DNA from 4 places in the Halobacillus sp. GSS1 genome. Region 3 is predicted to be linked to each of the others. Evidence: riboswitches for the same ligand, from Rfam matches in the RefSeq annotation. Region 3 holds a riboswitch; each other region holds the start of a gene.

Region 1 (7,640 bases), on a different contig from region 3:
GTCCAATAGCAACTGTTTTCGCATTGGAGTGTGAATTATCACCAATCAAGTGTGTGATGTTTTCAGAAACAGTATCGCCTTCGTTCATTTGTCCAAGAGCCCACTCAATGACGGAATCACGGTATGCAACTCCACGGCGATTGGCATAAACGGTTGTGCCTGCTTCAAAGTTGTCCACTGCACCGAAAGATACTTTCGCTCCATCTTTAGCGATGACTTCTGTCACGATGTTCGCGGAAGTTTTCTCTTCTTTATTGTGAGAAATATAGTTCTCTACATATGTCACAGAACTATTCTCTTCAGCTACTACTAAGATGTGGTTAATCAAGGAAGCTTTTGGATCTTCCTGCCAGAAAATCGCCTGAATCGGATCCTCTATCTGAACGTTTTTTGGAACGTAAAGGAAAATTCCTCCGTTCATGAGAGCAGCATGAAGAGCAGTCAAACGATGCTCATCCATGTGAACCGCATCGTTCATGTAATACTTCTCTACCAATTCACTGTGCTCTCTTAGAGCCGTCCCGATGTCTGTGAAAATGACACCTTGATCTTTCAGTTTCTGATCAATCGTCCCGTATGCCACTGTATGGTTACGCTGAATGACCAGGTTTTGCTGTTTTTTTTCTTCATCTAAGAAATCTTTGATTTCACCTGGAAGTTCATCAAGAGAATCAATACGATCACCTGTTACGTGGTGGTCGAACTCTGTGAAGTTCCATTTGGAGATATTCGTTTTATCTGGTTTCGGAAGCGGTAAAGATTCCGATTTCTCCAGGGCGCTAAGACGAAGGTTCTTCATCCATTCAGGCTCGTTCTGCCCTTGGGAGAATTGTGAGATGTACTCTTTGTCATATGGTAGTGAGACTTCTACTGTCATGATTACCCTCCTATCTTAATTACGCGTTAACGGTTTCGTCTTCGATGCCAAGTTCCTGTTTAATCCAGTCATAACCTTCCGCTTCAAGACGCTGGGAAAGTTCTGGCCCACCGGATTTGACAACACGTCCTTGCATCATAACGTGTACTTTATCAGGAGTGATGTAGTTCAATAGACGCTGGTAGTGAGTGATGATCAAGCAGCCGAAAGCGTCGTTGCGCATTTCATTGATTCCTTTTGCAACAACTTTCAGTGCATCGATATCAAGACCTGAATCGATTTCATCCAGGATGGCAATCGCTGGTTGAATCATCATCAATTGTAGGATTTCATTACGTTTTTTCTCACCGCCGGAGAAACCTTCGTTAAGGTAACGCTGAGCCATGTTTTTATCCATATCAAGTGTGTCCATCTTCGCGTCCATCTCTTTGATAAATTTCATAAGAGAGATTTCGTCGCCTTCTTCACGGTGAGCGTTAATAGAAGAACGAAGGAAATCAGAATTTGTCACACCACTGATTTCACTAGGATATTGCATTGCAAGGAATAGACCTGCTTGAGCTCGCTCGTCCACTTCCATTTCAAGAACGTTTTCGCCGTCAAGCAATACTTCACCTTTTGTTACTTCATATTTAGGGTGACCCATGATTGCGGAAGCCAGCGTGGATTTACCGGTTCCGTTCGGTCCCATAACAGCGTGGAATTCCCCACCGTTGATTGTTAAATTAACACCTTTAAGGATTTCCTGACCTTCAATTTCTACGTGAAGATCTTTGATTTCTAAAGTTGATCCTGCCATAAATGAATACCTCCAGTATCTATTTTTATCGAATGTCCAAGTTAATCGGAAACAAAGAACTATTCTCAATTTATTCTCATTATAATCTTATATCATTTAGTGCTTGTTATCAACTTTTTCCCATTAGCTGAAAACGTTGAACCGGACATGTAACAAACAAATTTCTACATTTTTCATGTGTATTATAACATGAAAAAATCAGGTGGCTAAACACACCTGATTTTTTCATCTAATGTCATGAATTATCTATGCAATTGACGGTCGACTTGGGCAATCATTTTCTGACTCTCTTCGAATTCACGTTGGCGTTTCTCTTCTACTTTCAAGCGTGTATCCAACTTTCTGCTGTACTCCGCATAACTCATGTTATGAGACTGGTGCATGGCTTTCTCCATATCAGCAGTGTAATTCAAATTCAGATCGTCATTGATAACGAATCAATCCTTTCAGATTATTTACACAATTTAAAATACCACAAATAATATACCCAAACAAAGCCCTTTGAAACTCTAAAATTCACCAAATCAAACTCTTTTCTCTGATGTAAGCGTTTACCTAGAGCGATTGTTTAGAATACATTCGATTTTCTCGAATTTTCTAATAAGTGGATCAATTAACCGTTGACGTCAAATCCATGTATGCATCCTGTACAAGTGTTACAGCCTGGCTCAAAGCTGCTCCTCCTCCAAATGCCGCAGCCACACCACAGGCTTCTAATATTTCCTTCTCTGTTGCTCCCTGATCGACACAGCCCTTCGTGTGGTAAATCATGCAATACTCGTCCTGTGCAACAATGCTGATTCCTAATGCCATCAATTGCTTATCTTTTTTAGATAATTCCCCTGCTTTAAAGCATTCTTGTGTAAATTCATCGAACTTATGAGAAACTTCCGGCATGTGCTCTCTGAAGGCTCCCATTCCTTCTTTATAATCATGTAAATACGTTTGCGTCCACGTCATATTTTGTTCCTGCATACGAAAACCTCCCAATAAAAATAAGTGACTGCGGTTAGTATAAACCGCAGCCACCCATTTTATCCGTTATTCAGCATCACTTGATACCGGCACAACAGCGCCGTCATATTCTTCTTTTATGAAGTCTACGATCTCTTCAGAACGAAGAACTTCTACAAGGGTATTCAATGCTTCATTGTCTTTATCTTCACTATTAGCAGCAACAACGTTTACATATGGAGAGTCAGATTCCTCGAGAATAATTGAATCTTCACTTGGAGACAAGTCAGCTTCAATCGCATAATTTGTATTAATAGCTACAAGCACGTTTTCTTCACGTTGATAAACCTGGGGAAGGTTTGCTGCATCTACACCTGTATCAAATTCAATGTTTTTAGGGTTTTCTACAATATCCTGTACCGTAGCTTCTACTTTTTCAACACTTTCATCCAATTTGATCAGCCCTTCTTTTTCTAAGAGAGAAAGAACTCGTCCGTGAGTAGATACGGAACGACTCATGACTAGCGTCGTGCCCTCTTCTACATCTTCCAGGTTTTCATACTTTTGAGAATAAACTCCGATCGGCTCAATGTGGATACCACCGAGGTTTGCAAAGTCATATCCTTTCTCTTCTTCTTGAGTCTCCATATAAGGGATCGTTTGGAAATAGTTTGCATCGATTCGACCTTCATCTAAGTCTTGGTTCGGTAAAATATAATCCTGATATTCTTCAATCTCTAATGTGATTCCTTTTTCTTCGAGCATAGGTTTTGCTTTTTCAAGAACTTCAGCGTGAGGAACACTAGTAGCTCCTACCTTAATCTCTTTGGTTCCATCCTCACCTTCAGATCCTGATGAAGTTTCCTCCTCATTCGATGACCCGCAAGCTGCGAGAACAAGGATAAATAATACGGCGATTAAACTCGTCCAGATTTTTTTCATTTTTTATTCTCTCCCTTTCTTTATTTTATCTTTATCTTTTATCCAATTTCCGTGAGATCGCATCTCCGATGAATTGGAATATAAACACAATCAATATGATTAAAATGGTACAGATAAATACAACATCAAAATTACTTCTTTGGAAGCCGTAGAAATAGGCGAAGTCGCCAAGTCCACCTGATCCAATTGCACCTGCTACTGCGGTGTATCCAATCAATGCGATCGCTGTTACAGTAATTCCCGATATAAGCGCTGGCATCGATTCCGGGAGTAATACTTTAAAAATGATGGTCGAGTACTTCGCTCCCATAGATTTTGCGGCTTCCACAACACCTTTATCGACTTCTTTCAAAGCAATTTCCACTAAACGGGCATAGAATGGAGCTCCACCAATAATTAGTGCAGGTAGCGCTGCTTGAGGCCCTCGAATAGTTCCAATCAGAAAATCAGTAAACGGGAACAACAATAAAATGAGAATGATAAAAGGAATCGCTCTAAATATGTTAACGATAGAGGCAGTGATCCAATTCAATGTTTTGTTTGCCCAAAGACCCCCAGGGCCGGTCAAATAAAGAAGCAGGCCCAATAGTAAACCTAAAACAAACGTACCCGCGACAGATACCAGAGTCATGTAGAGGGTTTCATTTGTAGCTGTAATCATGTCTTCCATTCTTACGTTCGGGAACCATTCATTAAACATGTGGATTCACCTCCACTTCTACAGATGTTGACCCAATATAATCAATGGCACGCTCGACTTCTTTTTGATTTCCATCAAACTGTACAAACATTGTTCCATACGCACCCTTTTGCGTCTGGGTGATTTTCCCATGCAGAATGTTGACATCTACTTCAAACTTCCTGGATAAATCGCTGATGAGTGCTTGATTTGTACTTTCTCCGACAAAGTGAAGGCGTATAATTTCTCCAGATCGGTAATTATCTTTGATCAACTGCAGGGAGGTCTCTTTTTCCGGATCTCCCATCACCTGATCCACAAACTTCTTCGTTACCGGTTTTTGAGGATGAAGAAAGACATCCAAGACTTCCCCTTGCTCCACAATCTTCCCTTCTTCCATAACCGCCACCTGATGACAAATTTTGCGTATTACATGCATTTCATGTGTAATCAGAACGATTGTAAGGCCGAGCTTTTCATTAATATCCACAAGAAGATCAAGAATCGAATCCGTGGTCTCTGGGTCCAAGGCGGATGTAGCTTCATCACACAAAAGAACTTTAGGGTTGTTTGCAAGTGCTCTGGCTATCCCCACCCTCTGCTTTTGTCCGCCACTCAATTGGGATGGATAAGAACCTCCACGTCCTTTCAACCCCACCAATTCAATCAATTCATCGACTCGTTTCTGCCTTTCAGCTTTAGGGATCCCGGCAATTTCCAATGGAAAAGCGATATTATCATGAACGGTTCGCGACCAAAGCAAGTTGAAATGTTGGAAGATCATTCCGATTTCTTGTCTTGCCAACCTTAATTTTCCTTTGCTTAAAGAAGTGAGTTCCTGATCATCGACAAGAATGCTTCCTTCTGTGGGGTCTTCCAACCGGTTCAGTAAACGAATAAATGTACTTTTACCGGCACCGCTATAGCCGATCACCCCATAAATTTCCCCTTTGTTAATGTTAAGACTTAAATCATCCACAGCTCGTACATCCTGATCTTTCGTGTGGAATATCTTTGATAGTCCTTTAATTGTAATCATGATGATTTCCCTCCACTTCCAAAAAAACGCCGCTCTGTTATGAGAACAGAGCGGCGTTTTTAATCTTACCTAAAAATCTGTTCTCTCATCTGTCAAAGTTTTTCACTTTGCAGGAATTGGCACCTGAGCAAAATAGTTCTGCCGGTTGCCGGGCATCATCGGGCCAGTCCCTCCGCCACTCTGGATAAGAGATTTTAGTCTATTAAATTATTATCACTTTAACTCGTTTAAGTAGCACAAAGAGGATTTTAGCACCGTACGAATTTTGTGTCAACTCCAAAACAGATTGTTCAGAAAATAAAGTCGATCAAAAATAAAAAAAAACGATCAATTATAAACCAAAACATCAAATATTCACGCGATTTACACAATAAAAAAATCCCTTCTTTAATAGAAGAGATTGATCGCGTTTACATTTCTCATCTATCAAAGTCAAAGACTTCGCAGGATTTAGCACCGTACAGTCTACCTGCCGGTTGCCGGGCATCGTCGGGCCAGTCCCTCCGCCACTCTGGATAAGTGAAGATGTCGATATGAAATTAATAATTATGTTAGCATGGGACATAGATTAGCGTCAATCCATAACTTCGCCAGATACAAAGGAGAATGACATTGAGTGAACAAGCCCCTTTATTTGAACTGCCTTATATTAACGATCAATCTTCAATCTATAAACTGGAAGACGACCTAGGGAAAGTTATTGTCTTGACCTTCTGGGCCTCCTGGTGTCCAGATTGCGGGAAAGATTTACCTATGAAAGAACAACTGTTCAAAACGATGGATCATGAAAAAGTAACGATGCTGACGATCAATGTTTCTGGAAGGGAACGGATGATAGAGGAAGGTCTCGAATTCACCGAAAAGTTTTTAATGCAGCCTACTCTTTCTGACGAAGGACGTTACGTTTATGACATGTACAATTGTGATGGCGTTCCTTCCACCATCATCATCAATCAACAAGGTAATATCCATGCGAATTTTGGTGATCAGTCCTCCTTCTTAGATATTGTAAGCAAACTAGGAGAAATCGTATGATATTCATGACTAGAAAAAACAGGGAAGACTCTGGAGAGTCTTCCCTGTTTTTTATTATAGAATAACTTCCAAACCATATTTAATAAGAGAAGTTTTCAATTCTACAGTAGTGGTCATTTCCTGGGAAATACATACACTATTCAACAAAACCAACGACTCTCTCATACATATAGGAGACAGATTGAAAAGCATATATCTTTTCCTCTACCTCCCCATCCCTCGTCACTAGCAGACATGGGACACTTTTAATCTTATAATACTGCATCCATTCAGGGTGCAGAGAAGCATTCATTTCCTTAAAAACTCCCCGATCAAAGACCGCTTCAAGTGTTGTAAGCATTTGACGTGCTAAATGACACGTTGCGCAAAAAGGGCTGTGAACGAAGGTGAGGGTCGTTTGTGGAGCATCAAAGTGCTTCTTTACTTCTGGTGATGTTTTTATTTCCTCCACAGCCATCCTCCTATATTAAATAAATCGATTTTACGTTGAAATGCCTACTAAGTAAGGCTCTTGCTAATTCAGCTTCCGGCGTAGCTGCTACTTCTCTGAAGGCCTTATCTATATAGATATGTTCGGCGTGAGGAAGCTCTTCCGTCAATTGTTTTCTTAATTTGTAGCCAGAGTCATCTTCATCCACGAGAATATACACGGTCCGATCATCTAAATTGTGATCAAAAATCATTTCTTCCATCCGCTCGATTCCTAAAGTCCCATGGGTGCAGATGATTTCAATATCTTCATCAAGAACCTTGTTCAACTTCTTTTTATCCGTGATTCCTTCAACAATGACGATTCGTTCTCCATCCATCTTCATCACCTACTATATAGAAACAGACCATGCCTGTCAGGCATGGTCTGAACATGATTAAGATCAAACGTGATCATGTCAGACAAGGTTTCTTAAAGCCCTGCCTGTCCAATGCACTATCCTTAGTCTTCATCAATCATTGCTTCATATTCTTCCGCGGTCATCAAATCATTGACCTTGGAGTTGTCACTTGGTTCAACAACAACCATCCAGGCTTTATCGTAAGGAGATTCATTAACAAATTCCGGACTGTCTTCCAAGTCTTCATTAACTTCGACAACCTTACCACTAAGAGGAGCATAAAGTTCAGAAACTGTCTTCACAGACTCTACACTGCCAAACGGCTCATCCGCTTCCAGCTCATCCCCGACTTCTGGAAGTTCTACGAATACGATATCTCCAAGTTCTGATTGCGCGAATTCAGTAATACCGACTCTAACTTTTTCCCCTTCTTCTTTCACCCATTCATGTTCTTCAGAATAACGCAGGTCTTTAGGTACGCTCAT
Region 2 (7,640 bases), on a different contig from region 3:
GGCTCCGTTCCCCGTCACAAGGGCTTTTCTCGCATCTGGTATTTGACGGTTTCCAGCTTCGCCTCTCAATTGATGGACGGCCTCAACGACATGTGACATGCCACCTGCCAAGTCTGCTTGGCCGAACCCTAACTGGCCACCATGCGTGTTCAATGGATAATCACCGTCATGACCGAAGTTATGGTTTTTGACAAATTCTCCGAACTCACCTGGCTTACAGAGGCCAGTACTTTCAATGGTGGTAGCCACGACACTTGTATAACAGTCATACAGGGAGAAAAGGTCGATGTCCTCCACGTTGGTCCGGGCTTGTTCAAGCGCCCTTGGGATCGAATAGCTAAATGGCAAGGCGTCTATGCCTGGTGCTTGGCTTACCGCCCGGTGGGTGATTTTTTCACCAGCTCCTTTCAGATAGACCGGTTTATGATTCCCTTGTGCTGCTTTTTCCGCAGATGTGACGACGACGGCTGAACCACCGGCGACAGGCATGACGATTTCAAGCAGGTGAAGCGGATCAGCGATCAAAGGAGAGGCGAGAATATCTTCGACTTCCACGGGTTTTCCATAGAAAATCGCATCCGGGTTTAACTGGGCATTTTTCCTGTGCCAGAAGGCGATCCTTGCAAAGTCTTCCTGGGTGGATCCGTGTTCTTCCATGTGCTGTCTTTTTAAGAGGGCATAGGAGGTATTCGCTCCCGAGGCACCGAAGGGCACATCAAACTCGCGGATTGGATTACGGTTCGGAGACCTTAGTGTTTCGCCTTTTTCATTTTTGTTAGCTAATACACAGACGACGGTTTCGCACATGCCGGCCTGGATGGCTGCGGCTGCTCTCCAGATCATCCCCGGGCCGGTCGCTCCGCCGAGATCAACCGTATTAGACATCGTGGGATCGATTCCTAGATACTCAGAAACCGTCGCCGGCACATGTTGCGGCGTTTCCCCGACTTGTGGACCGACGAGGAGGCCATCAATTTCTTCCTTTGAGATGCCGGCATCCTGAATGGCGAGGCGGACGGATTCTGCAATTAAACTTAAAGTGGTTTTTCCTTCTGAATAACGGACGGGCTTCAGCTCACCGATTCCGGTGATCGCTCCTTGAATTTGGCTGGCCATTACACGAACTCCCTTTCTGAAAGCTGACGAAATGCTTGTAAGCTTGATGGATTACGTAAGGACGCTTCGTTTTTCACTTCTTCTCCTAAAGCGGCTGTTTTCGCTGCTCCTTCGACTCTTTTTCCATTAATGGTATGAGGGATTTCCTCCACTTGATAAATCCGCTTCGGTACATGACGAGGAGAAGCTTTCGTGCGGATCTGACTCCGTATTTCTTTTGCTAAGTCTTCCGTCAGTTGTTCCGTGATGACACAGAGTACGATTTCTTCATCATGGTCTTTGGGTGCTCCGAATACGACGCTGTCTTTAATTTCTTTGATATGATCGACAACACCGTAAATTTCTGCCGTTCCGATGCGGATGCCCCCCGGATTCAAGGTCGTATCGGCACGTCCATAAATGATGAACGATTGGTCAATGGTCTGTTCCGCTAAGTCCCCGTGTGTCCAGATCCCTGGTCGTTTGGAAAAGTAGCTCTTCCGGTAACGTTCCTCTCCACCTTCACCGAAGAAAGTGAGCGGCATGCTTGGGAATGGCTTCGTACAAACAAGGTCGCCTTTTTCTTCATAGACTGATGCTCCTCGCTCATCCAATACATCGACCGCCATTCCTAACGCTTTGCAAGCAATTTCACCTTGCTTCAGAGGGTGAACGGGAGAGCCCATCACAAAGCAACCGATGATTTCTGTACCGCCTGAAATGGAGGCAAGGAACAAATCCTGTTTGATGGTTTGGTAGATCCAGTTGTATTGCTCAGACGCTAAGGGAGCCCCGCAGGATAGCAGACTTTTCAAAGAGTCGAGGGAATGACTGCTTTTCAGGTCGACCCCTGCTTTCATCAATGTATCGAGGTACTTAGGGCTTGTGCCGAAATGCGTGATGCCGACTTCATCCGCAATGTCCCACAAATGGGTTAGGGAATCCTGCCTTACGGGAGAGCCGTCATACAATAGAATGGCCGCTTCACTGGCCAACCCTGAAACGAGCCATGGATACATCATCCAAGCGGTATTGGTGTACCAGAACAACACGTCATTTTGCTGGACATCGCAATGGAGCTGATGCTCTTTCACATGTTGCAGAAGCGTCCCACCGACCGAATGGACGATCGCTTTCGGCAGTCCCGTTGTTCCAGATGTATATAAAATATATAAAGGGTGATTAAAAGGAACGGGTTCGAACGTCGGCTCTTGTGCTTCATTGTTGCATAGCTCGTTCCATGAAAGAGATTCAATCCCTTCAATATCCGTTTTCCCTTCGAAAGTGACGAGTGCGGATAGTCCTTCCAGATGTTCCGTCGTCTGCTTGATTTTGTCCTCGATTTGGAACGGCTTCTGTTTATATTGATAGGAGAGAGGAGCAATCAATACTTTCGGTTTAACCTGACCAATGCGGTCGACGATTCCTTTCGTCCCGAAGTCAGGGGAACAGGAGGTCCATGTCGCCCCGAGTGAGGTCGTCGCAAGCAATGCCACCAATCCCTGGATATCGTTCGTCGTGACCCCGGCGACACAATCGCCTTCCTGTACACCTAATCGCTTCAATCCTTCCTGTGCTTTGGCGACGGATTGCCTTAGCTCATGTAAAGTGATGCTTCGTTGAACACCTTCCTCATTCGCTTCATAGGCAACGGTTCGATCAAGAGAACCGCGCAGCAGATTTTCAGCGAAGTTCAATCGTGCTTCCGGAAACCATGTACTATCCGGCATCGAAGGGCCAGGGACAAAAACACGGTCGCCTTTATCTCCGATAATTCCTGCATAATCCCAAACGGCTGACCAAAATTCAGAAAGGTGGGAAACGGACCAGCGGTGGAACCGTTCATATGGAAAGAGCGGCTGGCCGGTAGATTCAGCAAAAGCTTTGATATGCGATTGTTCTATTCTTTCGCTCGATGGTTCCCAAAGATAAGGGGAGCGCTGAGCGGTAATTGATGTATTCATTGGATATGTCTCCTTTCGAATTATGTATGAGGAACTTCAATCAATAGGGCCATGCCCTGTCCGCCACCGCCACAAAGGGACGCGATGCCTTTTCCACCGCCGCGACGTTTCAGTTCATGGGCAAGGGTCAAAACGAGTCGAAACCCTGTGCCGCCTAATGGGTGACCAAGAGCGATCGCGCCACCGTTGACGTTGACGCGGTCATAATCGATGCCAAGATCCCGGCAGCTGGCAATCACCACACTGGCGAAAGCTTCATTGATTTCAAACAGATCGATATCGTCAGTTGTCAATTGGTGTCTGTCTAATAGTTCTTGAATCGCTTGCGATGGTTTCGTCTGTAAACTCGGATCTGGTCCGGCAATCTCGGACCAATCGATGATTTCTGCGAGCGTATCCTGTCCGAGTGATTCTGCTTTCTCTTTCGTGGTAACGATCCCAACGCTCGCCCCGTCCGTCATTTGAGACGCATTGCCTGCCGTAATCGTGCCTTCGTTGGAAAAGGCAGGGGAGAGGTTCGATAACTTTTCAACTGTCGTTCCTTTGCGGATACCTTCATCTTCTTCAAGCAATCCTGAGAAAGGAGTGATTTCTGGCTGCAGCCAGCCTTTTTCCTGAGCGTTTGATGCTCGTTGCTGGGAAAGGGCCGCATACTCATCTTGTTCCCCTCGACTAATTTCAAAGGAGCGGTTTTTCTCATCGGTAAGAGCTCCCATCGACACATCGCTTAAGGCGCACCACAAACCATCGTTCAGTAAGGTGTCTTTCAGTATGCTATGACCGAGTCCTGAAGAAGCACGTACAGGAGCGGTATGAGGAGCGTTAGTCATCGAATCGAAACCACCGACGATGTATAATTCTCCTTCGTTCAACTGCAGTCTACGGGAGGCATCCGCAATCGTAGCGATTCCTCCTAAGCAGACATTGTTCAATGTGATGGCAGGTGTATTGATCTCCACCCCCGCCTTATAAGCGACTTGCCTGGCAGGATTTTGGCCGCCCCCAGCCTGGATCACTTGGGCAAGTAGCGCACCATCTGCCTGTTTGGCTATCGGATTTCTCTCAATTAGAGCGTTTAGCGCATGTGATCCAAGTTCTGCTGCGGATTTCTTTTTCAAAGCCCCTTTCCATTTTCCGAACGGGGTACGAATGCCATCTAAAAGTACGGGTTTCATCTATGTAGACACTCCTTTTTGTAAAATAGAAAGAGCCCTCTTCACAAAAATAAGAAGAGGGCTCTTGGCTCTTCTTATCTTCCAGGATCATCTCCTGCAGGAATTAGCACCTTTTCAAGCGGCTGCTTGATGGTTGCCGGGCGTCAACGGGCCAGTCCCTCTGCCTCTCTGGATAAGAAATATGTATTCAGTTGGAAAATATAAAACCTCTCTATCATTGATAGAGAGGCTAGAGATTATGTAAATCTCTTATCTTCCTGAGCGTTCACTCAGTAGGATTTGGCACCATGCTATATTAATAGCGGTTGCCGGGCTTCACAGGGCCAGTCCCTCCACCTCTCTGGATAAGATGTTCTTTCGTTATTTGGTTAAGTGCCATGTTAGCAAGGGAAAGGGTATGTGTCAATGCATTTTAGAGAAAAGTGTGAAAATTTATTTTATTTGAGTGTGGTAGAAATTGTAATGATCCCCGGCAATTAAAGAGTCAAGGGTGTTTCCATAATCTTTCCCTTGAGGTTCCGTTTTTAGTAAGTGATTAACCAAACGATAAGGCATTTTTGGAGTTTTCTAGGATAATTTGTAGAAAAACACCACCAAGCCTGATTGACTACTTGGTGGTGTTTAATCTGTTCTTACTTAATGCTCTGACTTTGCATTTTGTTAAGGCTGACCATGGAATAGTAGAGTAGTAGAAACCTATTCAAATAGCTCCAGAATCTCATCCTCCACATTCTCACTGACAGCTGCCGTGCCACCAAGAATAGTGAAGTAGAAGGTTTCGTTCTTAACAAAATAATCTTTCACCTCAGGCGAAAGGTAATTGGTAGGAGTCAACAATAACGGTTCACCATACGTATAAGTGGCTCCTGCAAGAGCGTCTGCGAAATCCACTCCAGTCGCGATATTCACAAACGTCGGTTCCAGTTCGAAGTACTCAGCGATTGCGATCGATGTGCTATATCTGTTTTTCCCGGATATCCGTTCTGGATCTGGAAGTTGAGAGAATACTTTTTGATCGATCACTCCTTCACCACCTACGACATAGGTGAAGTCGTAATCATTGATGGCTTGTTTCGTAGCATCCGGGAGTTTACTTTTTTCTGTTAAAAGGATCGGCATCATGTTGCTTGCGGCTACCGGTGCGATGGAAAGCGCGTCAGGGAAGTTTCTTCCGTACGCGACCACGGCTCCATCACTAGCTGGAAGCACTTCGGCAATGGCTGTTGCGGTTTCGTACCGGTCAGCTCCTGAAATCCTTTCGACATCCAGTCCTAATTTCACAAGTGAGTTTTCAACATCTTTGGAAATGGCACCTGTGCCACCAAGGATCGTGACATGCTTGGCGCCTAACACCTCAATCGTTGACTTTGTAATCTGCGGAAGAGAGTTTTTCCTGGTCAAAAGAATGGGAGCATCATAGTAGAACGCAAGCGGCGCCCCTGCAAGCGCATCAGGGAAGTCAGCTCCCGTTGCAAGGATGATATGGTCGCTTGGATACCCAGCACTTCTACGTACAGCAATAGCTGCCGCTGTATGGTAGCGGTCTTCACCGGCGATACGGTCAATATATGGTTCATCTTCGAGAACAAGAGGACTAAACATGTATGTTTCCCCATTATTCAAGTCAGCTAAATCAGAAGCCTCAAAGTAGTAGACGCCCGGGTCCAGATAAAATCCACCCCCATATCCATACTCGTCGCTACCTTCAAAGTAGCTATCCATTTCTTCACCGGTGGAGTTATAAACATTTACATTCAGCTGCATGTTGGTTTCATCTTCATTCATAGAGAAAAGAGATACAGACAGATCCACTTCTTCATCTCCATTGATTTCAATCTTGTAATAATCTTTATCACTCTTTGTGAATGTGCCAACGGCGAGATCCTCAGTTGTTATGTGATTGGCCTGGGCCATGGTATTATTCGGCTCTTCCTCTTCAAATTCTCCCCATTGGTTATAGCCAAGCAGTTTAATTTCCTGGGCATTCGGAACCTGCTTTTGTTTCTTGAAATCTTCCAGACTTTTAAAAGGTGTTTCGCTTGTGGCAAGGACAGGTGTGGTCAATAAGGTAGACGTTAATAGAGCAGCAACTGTAAAACCGACAAATTTTTTCACTCGTTTCATTTTCCCCTTTACTTTTAACTTCAATAGGACTTAAGCAACAGTACAACCGCTGATTTTAACGGGATCATCACCTTCCATTCGAGTTCACTAAAAGGATTATAAATCAGTCTTCGAAGTAAAGCTATCTATTTTTTATGACATATATCGACTCATTGGTCTACGTGTCTGATAGATTTAAAGAATCGCAAAGTGAGATTGGGACATCTCTGTTTAATCTTGGTAGAGCGTTTATATTTCGGCATGAAAAGCAGGAATTTAGAAGAAAGACGTAGTAAATAATATATACAAGAATATATAATTCTTGGTTTCCTCAGGTCTTTCCTGTTTTTTTAATCGAAAGGCATGATTAGGTGGATTTAAACAAGACTACTAAGTTGAGGGGGCATACAAATGGCAGAAGTATCTTCAATGAAACAGGCCGTAGATGTATTACTACAAAAGGGATTATCCAAACGGCAGATCTTAACCAATGTAGATAGCAGCCATTTTCCGTTTGAGGACGAAGAAATTGTGATGACCTTTATTGATTTGCAGATTGAGTGTTCCTCTGATGAGGAATTTAATAAGTTGGTCGCGTATTTATATGGATTTAGTTCGAACCTCTCATAGTTTTTCCATTTCTAGTTTTCTCATAAATAAGATGCTGATCACAGACGGTTCGTGCAAGAAAAAAGCCTGGTAACAACGGTGGACCATTGTTACCAGGTTCTTTTTATGGAATCTCACTGCTTATGCTGATTACGTCTTTTTATCGTTTCTAATAAGTATGAATCGAAAACCCAGAACAGGAAAGCAGCAATGATTGAAAATATGGTGAAAACCCGACTGATAAAAAATAGAACGACGATCCCACCTAATAAGTGAAAGGAAAGGGAATAACTTCGATGTCTGACAGAGATTTTGGTTTCTTTTGTAACTAGGGAAGCGAGGTGATCACTTAGTAATGACCATACGGGAGCATATATAAATATAGATGGGATACCGATCCAAAAAAATCCAAACACATAATCATGGATGCCCTGGGACTCGCCAAATAAGAGGAATACAAAGACTAAGTACACATGTATAGATAAGAAAACAAATAAGCTGCTAAGTAGTTTTCTAAACATAGTTGTTCGTAATAACTTAGACATTATAGGCATTCCCTCCTTTTCTATTAAATGTCTTTATTATCTCACCTACGGAGGGTGGGGGAAAACCGTAATCTTCCTTGAGGGTATAGAAACCTTTATCCTTATAAGTTAGTAGAATAAAGTTGAGTGCCTGTCCCGTTTGAAATCCC
Region 3 (7,640 bases):
TGATCAATGACTCATGGGGGCACGCCAAAGGCGATGAGCTGCTTCGTCAGTTCTCCCGTTATTTGAGACAGACATTCGCTCAGCACGATGCAGTGATTTCGCGAATCAGCAGTGATGAATTTGTCGTCCTTCTCAAACATGTACAGACCCTCGAAGAGCTAAAGGAAGTCAGTGACCACGTCATCCATTCGATGAGACGCCCCTTTCTTATTGGTGAAAAAGAATTCTACAATACGGTGAGTATCGGTGTCACGTTCACCAAGGCCCGTATCCGAGGTCATTACAGTGGAGAAACTCTATTACGCCATGCGGATGCCGCGATGCACAAAGCAAAGAGAAATGGGAAAAACCGCTATGCGGTTTATGAAGAAAAGATGAGTGAGCAGATGAGAGAAGAGCTCCATTTGAAGCAGTCCCTTCATCATGCTCTTGATAAAAGCCAGTTTGAGCTTCATTATCAACCACAAGTTTGTGGGAGAACATCAAGGGTGACCGGGTATGAATCACTCATCCGCTGGAACCATCCGGATTACGGGTTGTTATCTCCTCATTATTTCATTAGTCTGGCTGAAGAATCAGGGATGATTATAGAAATCGGGGAATGGGTGTTGCAAGAAGCTTGTCTACAAACAAGGAGATGGCAGGTCGAAGATCGAAGACCGGATTTGAAAATATCGGTGAATTTGTCTGCACAGCAATTTAAAGACCTGAACCTTCCAGGAAAAGTGCTCCATGCTCTTAAAGTCTCCGGGCTTCCACCTCAAAGTCTGATTCTTGAAATTACAGAAACCATGGTCCTGCAAGATTTTGACCGAAGCATAGACACGTTAAACGGTTTGAGGGAAAAAGGAATTCAAGTCCATTTGGATGACTTCGGTGTCGGGTTTTCTTCCCTTAGTTACTTGAATCGCCTGCCTGTGGATGCGATCAAAATCGATCGGTCGTTCATCAATCAAATCAGTGAACGGGGAAAAGACGTGCCAATCGTCAATGCCATCATCAGTATGGCGAAAAGTCTGGGGCTGCAAGTCATTGCTGAAGGTGTGGAAACGAGTGAGCATATTGCATACTTAAAACAAAAAGGATGCTATGAATACCAAGGCTATTACTTCAGTAAACCTGTACCGGCAAGTCTTGTAAACAACTAAAAAGGGGCAAGGATGTTCTTTATGTACTTGCATCCTGTCTTTTTGTTATTCTTTGGTGGAGTCACCTGCTTTCTTGTCGTAAGAAAGGAAAAGGGAAAATATAAGAGTTGAAGTGATTGCCACCCCGATCATTCTTGAGATTCTGCCCTTTATCGGATTCCTTAACGGGGTTACTCAAGGGTTTTAATATCAGTAATAATTCCTTAGGATTGATTCAGGCTCAGGGTGTCACGCTCTGAGCTATTTTCTTTTTGAGTGGTTTTGGGAGGGGGAGTGTTGGAGGGCAGGCAGATTGGAGGAAATACGTATGGCAGAAATGTTGACGATTTTTGATGAAAACGGACGTCCGATTGGAATAAAAGAAAGGGAAAAAGTACATAGGGACGGTGATTGGCATGAAACCTTCCATTGCTGGATGTTCCATAAGGAAGGTGAAACGATCCATGTATTGCTTCAACAAAGAGCGGATCACAAGAAGAATTTCCCGAGTTTATATGATATTACCGCTGCGGGGCATATAGAAGCGGGAGAGGGGGTGCTGGTGGCGGGTGTCCGGGAAATCGAGGAGGAAGTAGGTTTGATGGTAGAACCTGGCGATTTAGTTCATCAAGGAAATTTTAAGGAAGAGCTGAAGGAAGGTGGGCTCATAGACCGGGAGATTTGCCGCATTCACCTCTTCCCTTGGACAGATGACAGGACCTTTACCATTGGAGAAGAGGTGCAGGACATCGTCTCCGTTCCACTGGACGATTTGGAAGGTTTGAAGGATACACGCCAAATCGTGAAGGTGGTCTCTATTCTTAGTGGTGAGGAAAAAGAAGTGACGCGTAAGAATATTGTCCCTCATGAAAAAGGGTATGAACGGTACATCTTTCATGCGATCAGGGAATATGTCGCAAAACTTTGACAATATTCAAGCTTATTCTATATAATTTCTGATTAAGCGATAGAGAGAGGAGACGAACGATGACGAATACATCATTTGATACGAGGATCGTGCACCATAAAGCGGATCAACGTCTTGTCCCGAATAGCAAGAATACCCCGATTTACCAGACGTCCGCCTTTACTTTCAAAGATTTGGATCATTTGGAAAGTTATTATGAGGGAGACAGCCCTTATCTATATACAAGAGAGAGGAATCCTAATACAGATGAACTGGCAGGAACCATTGCGGAACTGGAAGAAGCACCAGCTGGAGTGGCATCTTCATCTGGAATGTCAGCCATTCTTGCCGGCATTCTCGCGGTTGCCAAACCTGGGGATCATATCGTTGCAGCAGAAGATGTTTATGGAGGTTCACACAAGTTGATCACCAAAGAACTGCCTGCGTTCGGCATCGATGTAACGATGGTTTCTTTTTCAAATTTAGACGACGTTTCAGAAGCGATGACGGATCAAACGAAGCTTCTCTATACGGAATCGATTTCAAATCCTTTTTTGCGTGTGGAAGATTTAGAAGGATTAGTCAACCTTGCTCGTCGAAAGAATGTGAAAACGATGGTTGATAATACGTTCGCCACCCCGTACTTATTGCAGCCGTACACGCATGGCGTCGATCTTGTCGTCCATAGTGGGACGAAATATATTGGTGGTCACAGTGATGTGACATGCGGAGTGCTGGTCGGGAATGAGGATTTGGTTCAGGCCGCTACCCAGAAGATTGTCACATTTGGAGCGAATCTAAGCCCGTTCGAAGCATGGCTCACTCAACGCGGAGCCAAAACTTTAGGTCTTAGAATGAAGAAGCAATCATACAATGCAAAACAGGTAGCAACCGCCCTGAATGACCATGTCGCGGTCCGGACCGTCTATTATCCTGATAAGGTATCGGAAAAAGGAAACGGAGCCATTGTGACCATCGAACTTAATGATTCGATTGACATAGAGGCATTCTTCCGGTCACTTGGATGGGTGAAGATTGCTCCTACGCTGGCGGGAGTAGAAACGACTGTTTCTTATCCTGTCCGTACATCTCACCGTGCGTTATCGAACGCTGAACGAGAGAAAATCGGTATCAATGATTATGTGATTCGTCTTTCCATCGGAATTGAAGATCATGAAGATATTATCGATCAGCTGAGAAGGGCAATAGAAGCTTCAGAAAATTAAATTTTTAAAATGATTGACTTTTCTGATTCTTATCCGTTATAATTCACAACATAATCAATCAACTGCATACATCTCTTATCAAGAGAGGCTGAGGGAATAGGCCCTGTGAAGCCCGGCAACCTTCAAACAACGGTTTGAAAAGGTGCCAAGTCCTACAGATCAGATTGATCTGGCAGATAAGAGGAGGAACCGAAATGACAAACCCTCTTCTTATTTGGAAGAGGGTTTTTTGCTGTTCGGAGAGAGATCCAGGCCCTTTATGCATGCTTAAAACCAACTATTTTTATAAGAATAGAAAACTTTTTTGGGGAGGAAACAATCATGACAAATTCATTTGAAAGCTATGATGTAGATACGATTTCTTTACACGGAGGACAATCACCAGATCCAACGACGGGATCTCGGGCGGTGCCGATTTATCAAACGACTTCTTATGTTTTCCATGACACAGAACATGCGCAGAGCCTATTTGCCCTTGATGAGCCTGGAAACATCTATTCCCGGATCGGAAACCCGACCGTTGATGTTTTCGAAAAAAGGATGGCCCTCTTGGAAGGTGGGGTCGCTTCTGTTGCGACGGCTTCCGGGATGTCAGCCATTGCCTTATCCATACTGAATATCGCAGGATCTGGAGATGAAGTGGTTGCCGCGGCAAACCTGTATGGCGGCACCTATAATTTATTCGCCAATACTTTACCGCGATATGGCATTAAAGTTCACTTTGTTGATCCGGAGGAACCGGAAAATTTCCGCAAAGCGATTACAGAGCGAACGAAAGCGGTCTTCGCTGAAACCATTGGTAATCCAAGTCTTCATGTGCTGGATATTGAAAAGGTAGCTTCAGTCGCTCATGATCATGGCCTTCCGCTTTTGATTGATAATACATTCGCCACCCCTTATACATGCCGGCCGATTGAATACGGGGCCGATATTGTCATCCATTCCGCAACGAAATGGATCGGCGGCCACGGAACGGCCATTGGAGGAGTTGTCGTAGACGGGGGACAGTTCGATTGGGACAACGGCAAGTATCCCGTTTTCACAGAGCCTGATGATAGTTATAACGGGATCGTCTATACCGCCGATTTCGGAACGCTTGCTTATATCACGAAATTGCGTGTCCAGCTGCTTCGTGACTTTGGTTCTTGTTTGAGTCCTCAGAATGCCTTCTTGTTATTGCAAGGTTTGGAGACACTGCATTTGCGTGTCGCCCGGCATGGAGACAATGCCCAGGAAATCGCAGAATACTTACAAGGTCATCCCGATGTGGAATGGGTGTCGTATCCAGGCCTGCCCTCGCATCCGGCTCATGAGTTGGCCACTCGATATCTTGAAGGAGGATATGGTTCTATCGTTAACTTTGGCATTAAAGGCGGACGGGAAGCCGGGAGACAAGTGATCAACAACATTTCACTCTGGTCACATGTAGCAAACGTCGGAGATGCGAAATCGTTAATTATCCATCCCGCTTCCACGACTCATCAGCAGTTATCCGTCGAAGATCTAGCTGCAAGTGGAGTGACAGAGGAATTGATCCGCTTATCCATAGGGCTTGAATCGAGCAAAGATTTAATCAACGATCTTGATCGTGCCATTGCTAAAGCGACCGGAAGGGAAACGGAACAAACGGCGATTACTGAAAATGACGAAGGTGTCATCAAATGGGCCTTGAGCTCCTCCAAAACCCAGGAAGATGGAGAAACGCGTCCCAAACGTTTGGCGGTTGTCGGATTGAGTGGAAAGCCTTCACGTCCGAGTCATCGCCTAGCTAGAAAAATGCAGAGGATGGGATACCAAATCGTCCCTGTAAATCCACGGGAAACAGAAGTCCTTGGTGAGAAAGCCTATCCTGATCTGAGATCGATTCCATTTAAAGTTGATGTTGTGCAAGTGTTTCGCAGTCCTGAAGCAGCCATTGAAATTGCTAAAGAAGCGGCAGATATCAGGCCGGATGTCTTTTGGCTCCAGGAAGGTGTCATCTCACCGAAGGCGGCCCAGATTGCAAGTGAAGCAGGACTTGAAGTCGTTCATAACCGGTGTACGTATAAAGAGGCCCAGCGTTTACGGGGAACCATTGATACGTATGCCTGTGAAATCTAAAAATATATCATAGAGGAGCGTGTAAGATGGGATTTAAGAAAACATTCATGACGATAGGGTTACTTGCAGCCGTGGGTTTGGTGGGTTGTTCCGGAGATGCAGAAGGGGAGAGTAGCTCACCAGACAAAGTGACGCTCGATTATGCCTATTACTCTCCCACGAGTCTTGTATTGAAAGAGCAGGGATTTGCCGAAGAAGTCTTTAAAGATGAAGGGGTCGAAGTGGAATGGGTCCTCAGTCAGGGAAGTAACAAAGCTCTTGAATTCCTGAATTCCAGCAGTATTGATTTCGGTTCGACCGCAGGTGCAGCGGCTCTGATGGCAAAAGCGAACAATGCTCCTGTCGAATCCATTTATCTATATTCCAAGCCCGAATGGACAGCACTCGTTACGAACCCTGATTCCGGAATATCTTCTGTGGAAGATTTGAAAGGGAAGAAGGTGGCGGCAACGCTCGGAACGGATCCTTACATTTTCTTAGTCCGCGCACTTAAGGATCACGGGCTTTCTACGAATGACATTGAGCTTGTGAACCTGCAGCACCCTGAAGGAGCAACGGCACTGGCTAATGGAAATGTTGATGCATGGGCAGGGCTCGACCCTCATATGGCCCGGAATGAATTGGAGGGCGGCGCTGAACTTTTCTACCGTAAGCCGGAGTTCAATACTTACGGAACATTAAACGTTCGCTCGGATTATGCCAAGGAGCATCCCGAAATCGTCAAACAGGTCATTGAAGCTTATGAAAAAGCAAGAAAATGGACGATTGAAAATCCAGGCAAAGCAGCAGAGATCCTTGCTGAAGAAGCGGGATTGGATTTGGAAGTCGCGAAGAAGAGTCTGGAAAGGAATGATTTATCGAATCCTGTACCAGGGAATGCGTTGACAGAAACCGTTCTTGGAGCAGGCTATGTGCTACAGGAAGAAGAAGTCATCAAGTCAGATGTGGATATTGAAAAAATCACTGAGGAACTCATCAATCCAACCTACGCCGAAGAAGTGATTGAATAAAAGGAGGGAGCGCGTTTTATGTCCAGTCGAACAGAAACGACCGTCCGTCCGGTTTCCAGGGTGAAGAATATGCGTTTTCTAATGAAAGGAAACATCTACGGTTCATGGCTGGGCCTGATCCTGCCCGCTTTCCTTATTCTTTTGTGGGAGTATGCTTCAAGAGCAGGATGGGTGGCCCCTCATTTGCTCCCCTCTCCAACGACCGTGGTCGAGGAAATGGCGGCCATGGCTCAGGGGGGAGAGCTTTTAGGTCATATCACCGTCACTCTCTACCGTGTTTTTGCTGGATTTCTCGCGGGGGCTTTGGTTGCTGTGCTTCTCGGAGCAGCGACGGGTTATGTGAAAGTGATTCATCAGTTGCTTGATCCGACGTTGCAGGCACTCAGGGCCATCCCGTCCCTGGCCTGGGTTCCGTTATTCGTTTTGTGGATCGGCATTGGAGAAGCTTCCAAAATTACCCTCGTGGCTGTAGGTGTTTTCTTTCCCGTGTATTTGAACCTGACTGCAGGTATTCAGGGGATTGATCGTAAGTTGATTGAGGTAGGCAGGATTTATCATTTCACGAGTTTTCAGCAAATCAAAAAAATCATTCTGCCAGCTGCCCTGCCTTCTTTTCTCGTCGGCTTAAGAAGCGGGCTGAGTCTCGGGTGGATGTTCGTGGTCGCGGCTGAACTGCTTGGCGCAAGCCAGGGTCTTGGTTATTTAATGGTGTACGGACAGAACACATCCGCCCCCTCTCTCGTAATTGGGAGCATCATTCTGTTTGCCATCTTCGGAAAAATCACCGATGAAATATTGAAGAGAATTCAGTCGAAGTCCCTGAAATGGCAGGACAACTTGGAGAATGCGTCATAAAGGAGGGTGTCTATGTTAGCCGTTGATCATGTATCGCGTATATTCCAAAACGGGAAAGCAGGATTCAAAAATATTCATCTGCAGTTACAGAGAGGAGAGGTTGTCGGTGTCCTCGGAACGAGCGGTTGTGGCAAAAGTACCCTGCTGCGTGTCCTCTCGGGCCTGGATCCGCAATATGAAGGGAGCATTCGTACGGAAGCGGAACGTCCGGAAGAAGCTTTCGGAATGATGTTTCAGGAACCAAGGCTTATGCCTTGGTTAACCGTGTTAGATAATGTGACGTTCGGTTTTTCTAAGAAGGAAAAGAGATCCCATGCCTTGGAATTGATTGAAACGGTAGGATTGCAAGGGTTTGAGGAACATTTCCCTAAAGACCTTTCAGGTGGTATGGCTCAACGCACAGCGATTGCCAGAT
Region 4 (7,640 bases), on a different contig from region 3:
CCTCCTTTCGCTTAATTTATTCAATAATATGGCAGGATTCTGGAAGACTCAGTTTCGAGACTTTAAGGGGTTCGTTGCCAGGATTGAGCGTAAGGGGTGGCTGGGAAGCAACTCGCTTTCCTGCGGGGATGACGGCAAACCTCCTCGTGCTTCGCACTGTGGGGTCTTGCCAGCCGATCCATTCCCGCGGGAGTCTCGCAGCTTCCCCCCCCCCCCCATTCGATGTATGAGTGAAACGAACCCCTTTACCAAGTTAGATGGTCTTCTACTATCCCACTGTTAGGGGTGTAAAGAGCTTTGTATCAAGCTTTTCCGTGCTAGGGGAGGTCTTCTATCATTCATTTCTCATAATCATACGAGCTGTCCTTATAGTAGTGGTTTCGAGAACCTTCCCTGGTAAAGGGGCGGAGGGGAATGGCGAGACTCCTATTTTAAGTGTGCAGGCGCCTCGATCAGCGGCGTATAGACTGGACTGAGCTGGCGGAGATAAAGAAAACACGGAGAGCGTAGCGATTCGATGTTGACTTATCGTACAGAAGCGAGGGAAGTCTCACTAGCCGCTAGGCGCCGGAACCGGATATCGAGGAGGAAAAAATTACTTGGTGAGACCCCACAGGACGCAGTCCGAGGAGGCTCACCGCGCTCCCACGGAAAGCGAGCTATTACCCGCAGCCCCAACATACCGAACAAACATCTGAAGACGAGTCTTCAACTAAAGGGAGCTTTTATTAAACACTTATTATGAAAGTTTTGTGTCATACTTCTGGATTTGTGTTGTTGATTCCTCTGTCACATGGGAGCAGAGGGCTTTTTTAATGAAAACGCACATAATTTTTTTACCACTGACACATACTCTCGATAAATTCATGTTATCTTCCGAGTAGGTCTATGAATATCTTAATAACAGAATGGTCACTAGCTCATTGACGTACAATCCCTTTCTTTTGAAAAATTTAAGGAGTTGGCTAATGTGAACCAATCCCATGTGTTTCAAAATCTCACCCATAAAAAAATGCCGTTCGAAGAAGTGTTTTCACATATTTTGACCTTTATGAAGAGTGAACCCATCGGAGAATACAAGCTCATGATGGGAACCGACTCCCAAGTTCACCCCTCGCACACCTTGTTTATTACAGGCATTGTCATCCAACGTGTTGGAAAAGGAGCATGGGCCTGTTTCCGAAAAGAAGTGGTACACAGACAAATGACTACTCTCCATGAACGTATTTCCTACGAAACATCGTTAACGGAACAAGTAGCCTCCTTATTTACGGAGGAAAAGAAGAATGCTCTCATCGAAGTCGTCCTTCCCTATATCTACAAAGGGGCAACGTTTACTATCGAAGGACATATTGATATCGGGAGTGGAGATCGAAACAGGACAAGAGTCTATGTAAATGAAATGATGGCAAGAATCGAGTCGCTTGGAATGGAAGCAAAAATTAAACCCGATTCCATTGTCGCAAGCAGCTATGCCAATCGATATACAAAGTAGTGGGCGGTGTTTGTTGATGTATCAAAAGGCCGTTACATCTTGTGTTTTGGGAATAATGTCCATCTTTCTTCCTTTTATCGGCATCCTCTTTGGATGGATCGGGTTCCATTTTGCCAATAAAGCTCTCTTTGAACTCTCTACAAATGCGCCAGGATACCGATTCGCTTTAGGTGGGAAAGTATGTAGCGTGGTCGGGCTTTGCCTGCAGTCTTGTATCATCATATTTATCCTTGCTGCCTATTTCTTCTTCATGAACCTGAATCTTTTTATGTAAAATAAAAAAAGCGCCCTCTACAAACTAAAGAGGACGCTTTTTTTTTACGCATTTATTTTCTTTAATTCTTCTAATACGTCAGATGGCTCGGCTCGATCTTTGTAGTCCGCTTTCGTATAGTCATACACAATCGTGCCATCTGTATCAATAATATAAGTTGCAGAGACAGGCAGGGTCCATGTCTCATCGCCATTATGTTTATCCACGTGCAGTCCTTTATCTTTGTACACTTCTACAAGATAATCTGGTAATTGGTACACCAAATTGTATTGATTGGCTACTTCATTCCCAACATCGCTCAGTACGTGATAGTTCAGTTCATTTTTCTCCTGCGTCGTCAGTGACTGATCAGGTGTTTGTGGACTGATGGCCATTAACTCTGCTCCCTCTCCATGGATCTCCTCAAGGATCTGCTGATAGGCTCTCAGCTCCATGTTGCAATAAGGACACCAGCCTCCGCGATAAAAAGTAAGGACGACCGGCCCGTCTTTCAATTGTTCATAAAGCTCGACCGTTTCTCCCTTCGCATCAGGTAAATTATAGTTTGGCGCTTTTTCTCCTGCAGACAAACCTTCTCCTTCATCTGAAGCTTCCAGTTCATCAATCGCATTCTTCATTTTTTCTTGTACTTCACCAGGAGTTGCTTTCTTGAATTTTTCAATATACTCATGATAATGCTTTCTCATTTCTGTCTTCATGAAAAAACTCCTTTTCCGTGGATTCACTTTTCATTATATAGGGGGGCAACACGAGAAGAAACTGATTTGCTTTCCCTCGTCATCCATAAGGCAAGGCCCACGGCTAACCCTCCAGCTGTTAATTTACCAATGAGTACAGGAAAAATCATGTCCTTTTCTACACTAGCAACAAACGCAAAATGGCTGCCGATGACGAACGCTCCACTCACAGCAAACGCAGCATTGACCGTTTTTCCTCGTTCATCCATATCTTTCATTGTCGCTAACATAGGTAAGTGATGCGCCGTAGAAGCAATCAGTCCTGTTAGAGAGGTCGGATTCATTCCTAGCTTTTCACTCAGTTGTCCTATCCATCGCTCTCCCCGCTGATTGATAAAAGCTACAAGAGGATAAGCACCCGCTAATGTAACAGTGATCCTTCCAACAATGACCACACCTTCGGATAAGGGAGCCATTCCAGGAAGAACAATGAAGCCGGTCAAAGTTTCAATAATAATGAGAGTGAGACCAGTGATAATCACGATTTCAATGGTTTTTCCGAAATAAGAAAATAACCGGATGGTGGCGTTCGCAAACAACCATAAACCTGCCCCGATACAGGCGGAAAGCAAAATAGCCGGTGTTAAATTACGCAACATCCACACCGCTTCATACCCTGCCAGAGCACCGCCGACAAAACATCCGATCGGAACCGTGACTAAACCAGCTAAAATGCCTTTGGAAAAGTAAGGACGATCCTCTTTTTGTACAATTGTAAGCGCCACAGGAATAGTAAAAACAAGCGTTGGCCCCATCATCGTACCGAGAAGTGCCCAGGAAAAGGTGGCCGCCTCTTCCTCCAGGGCTAAGGATTCCGCCAAAGGATAGGCTCCCATATCAATAGCAAGCATCATTGATGCAAACATCGATGGGTCCGCCCCGAACCATAAAAACAACGGGGTGATGACTGGGGCGAGCCACTGGGAGAGTACGGGAGCAAGGGAAATGATTCCTACCATCGAAAGAGCAAGCGGGCCCATCATCATAAACGCTTCGTAAAACCGCCATCCCAGAGATAGGCGGTGATCAAGCACATAATAATCCAGTGCTCCCAATACCATGAAGATACACATAACAATTAAAATGGCGTCATTAACCCACAAAAGCCCAGCCCCTTCCTAATGATTCTCTCTTCATCTATGTTTACAGGAACTACTACTCAGGGTAGGAGATTTTCTATAATGGCTTGCTCATCTTTACACGATGGACGCTGACATAGCCTTTCCATATTTTTAAAAAAAAGGAGAAGAAAAATGGTACAAGCTCTATTCATCGTTGCGGTTATTTTCATTGCAGCGAACCTCGTGTATTTTTTCACGAATAAATCCTACAGAAAAAGTTACTTTAGCACGGCCCTTTTCTTTCAATTATTTTTTGTACTCACAGGTGTGCTCATTGGATTTACGTTCCTTTACTATTTGCTATCTTTAAACGGAGTCGTTCTTGTTACTAGTTTATCATCACGGGACCCTGTCGACCCAAACTTTTTGGACTTGCTTTACTTTAGTGGGGAAACGTTGTTGAGCGTGGGGTATGGTGACATGCTGCCTGTCGGGGCGGCCCGTTTCTTTGCCTTGCTTGAATCAGGAATCGGCATCCTTCTCCCTACAGCTTATTTCTTAAAAGCTATGGATGCATCCAGGCAAAAAGAAGATTCATAAATATTAAAAGGACCCTTGTGAAAGGGTCCCTTCTATTATCCAATGGAGCATGCAGCAGAGCCATGCTTTTGTAAATATTTCTGGTGATGTTCTTCCGCTTCATAAAAAGTTGTTGCCTCTTCAACTTCTGTAACAATCGAGCGCTTAAAGACCCCTTTACCTTCCCATTCTTTAATTTTCTCTTCAGCAATGTATTTCTGACTTGCATCCGAATGGAAAATAACAGAACGGTATTGATGACCAACGTCGATTCCCTGCTTGTTGCGGGATGTCGGATCGTGAGCTTCAAAAAAGATATTCACTAGTTCTGCATAAGTGATGACCGTTGGATCGTAGTTCACTTTGACAGATTCCGCGTGTCCACTCTTTCCTTCTTTGACCTGTTCATATGTCGGGTTCTCCAGGTGGCCGCCAATGTAACCGACCTTCGTTTCTGTCACCCCTTCGAATTTTTCAAAAAATGCTTCTACTCCCCAAAAACATCCTGCACCGAAAATAGCGGTTGCCATTTAACATCTTTCCTTTCCCTTAACGCAACTTCTATCGAGAGCCTTGACGGTTATGGTGCTTACACGAAAAGACCCCTTTTCTTATCCAGTAAGAAAAGGGGTCGCTAATATCCGCACGATCCTCTCATCTCTTAGAATGTTCATACATTCTACAGGAATTGGCACCGTTCTCGTCAATCCGTAGATTGATTCGATGGTTGCCGGGCATCAAAGGGCCAGTCCCTCCGCCTCTCTGGATAAGAAGTTTCCGTTATTTATTTTTGTTAGTACCCATCCTACTACGTTTTTGTAACGAAGTAAAGGATAACAGATTAAAAATTTTCAATAAATGCACATCAAGTTTCTCTTGCTGTCATTGTATTCACAGCATACCATGCTCATGCCTGTCTGTAAAAAAATCCGCTTCTGCTCAGCTCTGCCCTGTTGTATAAACTTCCTCAAACGGCTGGACAATAACGAACCCATCTCCTTCAAACTCCATTTGTATGGATTCTCCGCTCCCACGTCCAATCAATGTTTTAAAACTGATATCTGTCCGGAAATTCGGTTCCAAATGCCCGGACCAGGCAACAGTAGCATGCGGGTCAGTGATCACAGGTTCCCCTGGACGGACCAACAATGTCAATGGTTCATAGTGTGAAGTAATCGCCGCACGTCCACTTCCACTAAGGGTTACGTTGAACAAACCACCAGAAACCATCCCCGCTACTTTCTTCATCAGTTTGATATCCCAGTCAATGCTCGGTTCAAAAGCAAGTAGATCATTTCCATTAACCGTGATGGTCTCATTATCCAAGTCGAAAATAGTAATCTTCTTGCCCTGATCGGCAAGGTAAAGGCGACCACGACCAGTGGCTTTCATTAGAGAACTTCCTTCTCCGGTCATCGCTTTTTTAAATAAACGACCGACACCATGCTCAAGAATGCCCTCTCTTTCAAATTTAATGTTTCCATTATAGGAGATCATTGCTCCCGCCTTGGCCCACACTTGATCGAGAAGGTTCACTTCGAGAATCCGCGGAGTCTCCAATTCAAAGTAGTCATTTTCTGATTCATCCTGCTTTGTCTTTCTAATAAATTCATCAATAGAGTAGTCGCTCATCATCTGTTCCTCCTTATCGTATTCTAAGAGTATCTATGCTTCTAATTGACTATACCACGATGGATCAAAATCGAGTCCTAAAGTTCTCCCCAGCATCAAGCCAAACTCTACATAAGCGGATCCCTTGGCAGTGATCAGGCTTTTTGAAACAACCACCGTTTCATCCATATACGTATTCTCATTGAACACATTTAAGAAGACTCTCTGTTCTTTTGTAAGGCCTGTTGTATAGGATTGATGATCAAGGACTCCTGACATGGCAAGGAAATATAGGGCACTTGATATAGCACCGATGAGAACACCTTCTTCATTGGTTTTTTGTATGAAATTAATGAGAGTTTGATGATCAACCAGATGTTTGAAATTATCGACACCAGGAAGAAGTATGCAATCATAATCGCCAGGCCTGACATTTTCCACTGTTTCATTTACTACACATTCAAGTCCTGATTCACCAGTGACTCTTTCCTCGTCCAAACCTATATATGTAACCTTTTGCTCTGCCTGTTTAAAGACTGAAAGAGCTACACTGATTTCATATTCACTAAATCCCGGGTATAGTACTACGCCGATGGGCATGATTATCCTCCCTCCAACTGTTAGACAAATCATCCCGAACGTAGTTGGAATAATCTGTATGACCTGGTCATGAAATATTTCAATCTCTTATCTTTACATACGGAAGGGCTTTGGAAAGGTTTCATTTTTAGAGGGGGTGGGGAAAGAAACTTCTATAGGAATTGTGATAGACTCGAGATAACTTCAATTGAAAGGGAGATTTTGTATGTATGGCTTAGATGAAAAGAGAAAAGAACTGCTCGATTTTGTAGATCAAGTGCCAGAGCAACAAGCATCAGTTAAGCCTGAAGAAGATCGTTGGTCCATCCTTGAAGTTTTAGAACATTTATACTTAATGGAACAATTAATCGTTTATCAGATTAACCAGGCCCTTAAGCAGGGAGACACACAGCAGGCAACCGAAAAACCGATTCATAAGACGACCAACCGTGATTATAAAGTCGAAGCGCCGGAGGCCGTTCGCCCGAAAGGGGAATTCACGACTTTGGAGCAAGCAAAAGAGGGTTTGAAAAAAACGCGTGAAGCAACTTTTTTCCTTATTCACAATAAGGAGCAGGAAACATTGCAAAACCGTGTATTCCCCCACCCCGCTTTCGGAGATATGAATCTGGAACAGTGGGTAGAGTTTATCGGTTGGCACGAACTACGCCACCTCGATCAAATGAAAGAAGTGAAAGCTCACATTCATACGTAAAACAAAAAACCCCCTGAGTTTATTACTCAGGGGGTTTGACATACGACTTATTTTTTATAATCCTGTGGTTTAACTTCCTCACCATCTTTACCACTGTAACGAAGTCCCCAGCCTGTCCATGCCGCAACAAACATAACAATCAATAGCAACCAGCCCTGAAAGACGAACGGGAAAACTTCTCCCGGTCCGACAACAGGTAAGAAGTCGTATTGATCAGCAGCTCCCTGGACGGTAGCCCATGCGAGCAAAACCCCGCCACTCCAAGGAAAAATGTAGCCAAGAGAAGATGTGACCGTATCCAGGAAGTTAGCTCTACGATACGGGTGAATGTTCATTTCTGTTCCTAATTTACGGACAAACGGTGCTGCAGCTATCTCAGCAGCTGTATTAATCGTAATAAATACATTTAAAAAAGCGACAATTCCGAAAATAGAAAGTTCAGCTCGGCGCACGACATTATTAATTAACTTCAAAAAGAAGTTTTTGATAACATCCATGGTACCCGCAACCTCCAACAGATAGGCCGCTGCTAAAATGAATAAAATCAAGATCGCCATATTGAAGTAGCCACTTATTCCATCAATCAATG

Evidence for each region. Region 3 has a riboswitch for S-adenosylmethionine ahead of J0K78_RS18835 (PLP-dependent aspartate aminotransferase family protein). Riboswitches for the same ligand answer to the same signal wherever they lie in the genome.
Region 1: it holds a riboswitch for S-adenosylmethionine, as region 3 does, so the genes downstream of both, J0K78_RS14415 (methionine ABC transporter ATP-binding protein) here and J0K78_RS18835 (PLP-dependent aspartate aminotransferase family protein) in region 3, are expected to answer to the same signal.
Region 2: it holds a riboswitch for S-adenosylmethionine, as region 3 does, so the genes downstream of both, J0K78_RS12260 (thiolase family protein) here and J0K78_RS18835 (PLP-dependent aspartate aminotransferase family protein) in region 3, are expected to answer to the same signal.
Region 4: it holds a riboswitch for S-adenosylmethionine, as region 3 does, so the genes downstream of both, msrA (peptide-methionine (S)-S-oxide reductase MsrA) here and J0K78_RS18835 (PLP-dependent aspartate aminotransferase family protein) in region 3, are expected to answer to the same signal.

What each region holds. Positions count from the first base shown of each region.
Region 1 covers NZ_JAFLHE010000008.1:42,293-49,932, reverse strand. Annotated here, with positions in the region: gene sufD (Fe-S cluster assembly protein SufD) at 1-877, opposite strand, end outside; gene sufC (Fe-S cluster assembly ATPase SufC) at 897-1,676, opposite strand; gene J0K78_RS14435 (YuzK family famiily protein) at 1,919-2,089, opposite strand; gene J0K78_RS14430 (carboxymuconolactone decarboxylase family protein) at 2,286-2,651, opposite strand; gene J0K78_RS14425 (MetQ/NlpA family ABC transporter substrate-binding protein) at 2,718-3,572, opposite strand; gene J0K78_RS14420 (methionine ABC transporter permease) at 3,604-4,272, opposite strand; gene J0K78_RS14415 (methionine ABC transporter ATP-binding protein) at 4,265-5,290, opposite strand; SAM riboswitch class I at 5,373-5,481, opposite strand; SAM riboswitch class I at 5,707-5,812, opposite strand; gene J0K78_RS14410 (TlpA family protein disulfide reductase) at 5,903-6,325, shown strand; gene J0K78_RS14405 (thioredoxin family protein) at 6,462-6,776, opposite strand; gene J0K78_RS14400 (toprim domain-containing protein) at 6,787-7,134, opposite strand; gene gcvH (glycine cleavage system protein GcvH) at 7,257-7,640, opposite strand.
Region 2 covers NZ_JAFLHE010000005.1:112,213-119,852, reverse strand. Annotated here, with positions in the region: gene J0K78_RS12270 (thiolase family protein) at 1-1,116, opposite strand, end outside; gene J0K78_RS12265 (acetoacetate--CoA ligase) at 1,116-3,059, opposite strand; gene J0K78_RS12260 (thiolase family protein) at 3,080-4,234, opposite strand; SAM riboswitch class I at 4,306-4,413, opposite strand; SAM riboswitch class I at 4,481-4,585, opposite strand; gene J0K78_RS12255 (cell wall-binding repeat-containing protein) at 4,931-6,358, opposite strand; gene J0K78_RS12250 (hypothetical protein) at 6,749-6,967, shown strand; gene J0K78_RS12245 (hypothetical protein) at 7,081-7,491, opposite strand.
Region 3 covers NZ_JAFLHE010000019.1:24,148-31,787, forward strand. Annotated here, with positions in the region: gene J0K78_RS18820 (bifunctional diguanylate cyclase/phosphodiesterase) at 1-1,148, shown strand, start outside; gene J0K78_RS18825 (NUDIX hydrolase) at 1,456-2,055, shown strand; gene J0K78_RS18830 (trans-sulfuration enzyme family protein) at 2,115-3,260, shown strand; SAM riboswitch class I at 3,333-3,443, shown strand; gene J0K78_RS18835 (PLP-dependent aspartate aminotransferase family protein) at 3,582-5,360, shown strand; gene J0K78_RS18840 (aliphatic sulfonate ABC transporter substrate-binding protein) at 5,387-6,370, shown strand; gene J0K78_RS18845 (ABC transporter permease) at 6,389-7,225, shown strand; gene J0K78_RS18850 (ABC transporter ATP-binding protein) at 7,238-7,640, shown strand, end outside.
Region 4 covers NZ_JAFLHE010000018.1:24,338-31,977, forward strand. Annotated here, with positions in the region: gene J0K78_RS18590 (ribonuclease H-like YkuK family protein) at 1,013-1,495, shown strand; gene J0K78_RS18595 (peroxiredoxin-like family protein) at 1,814-2,467, opposite strand; gene eutH (ethanolamine utilization protein EutH) at 2,491-3,609, opposite strand; gene J0K78_RS18605 (two pore domain potassium channel family protein) at 3,760-4,167, shown strand; gene msrA (peptide-methionine (S)-S-oxide reductase MsrA) at 4,203-4,676, opposite strand; SAM riboswitch class I at 4,798-4,919, opposite strand; gene J0K78_RS18615 (AIM24 family protein) at 5,086-5,778, opposite strand; gene J0K78_RS18620 (DJ-1/PfpI family protein) at 5,812-6,357, opposite strand; gene J0K78_RS18625 (DinB family protein) at 6,563-7,051, shown strand; gene J0K78_RS18630 (Na+/H+ antiporter NhaC family protein) at 7,099-7,640, opposite strand, start outside.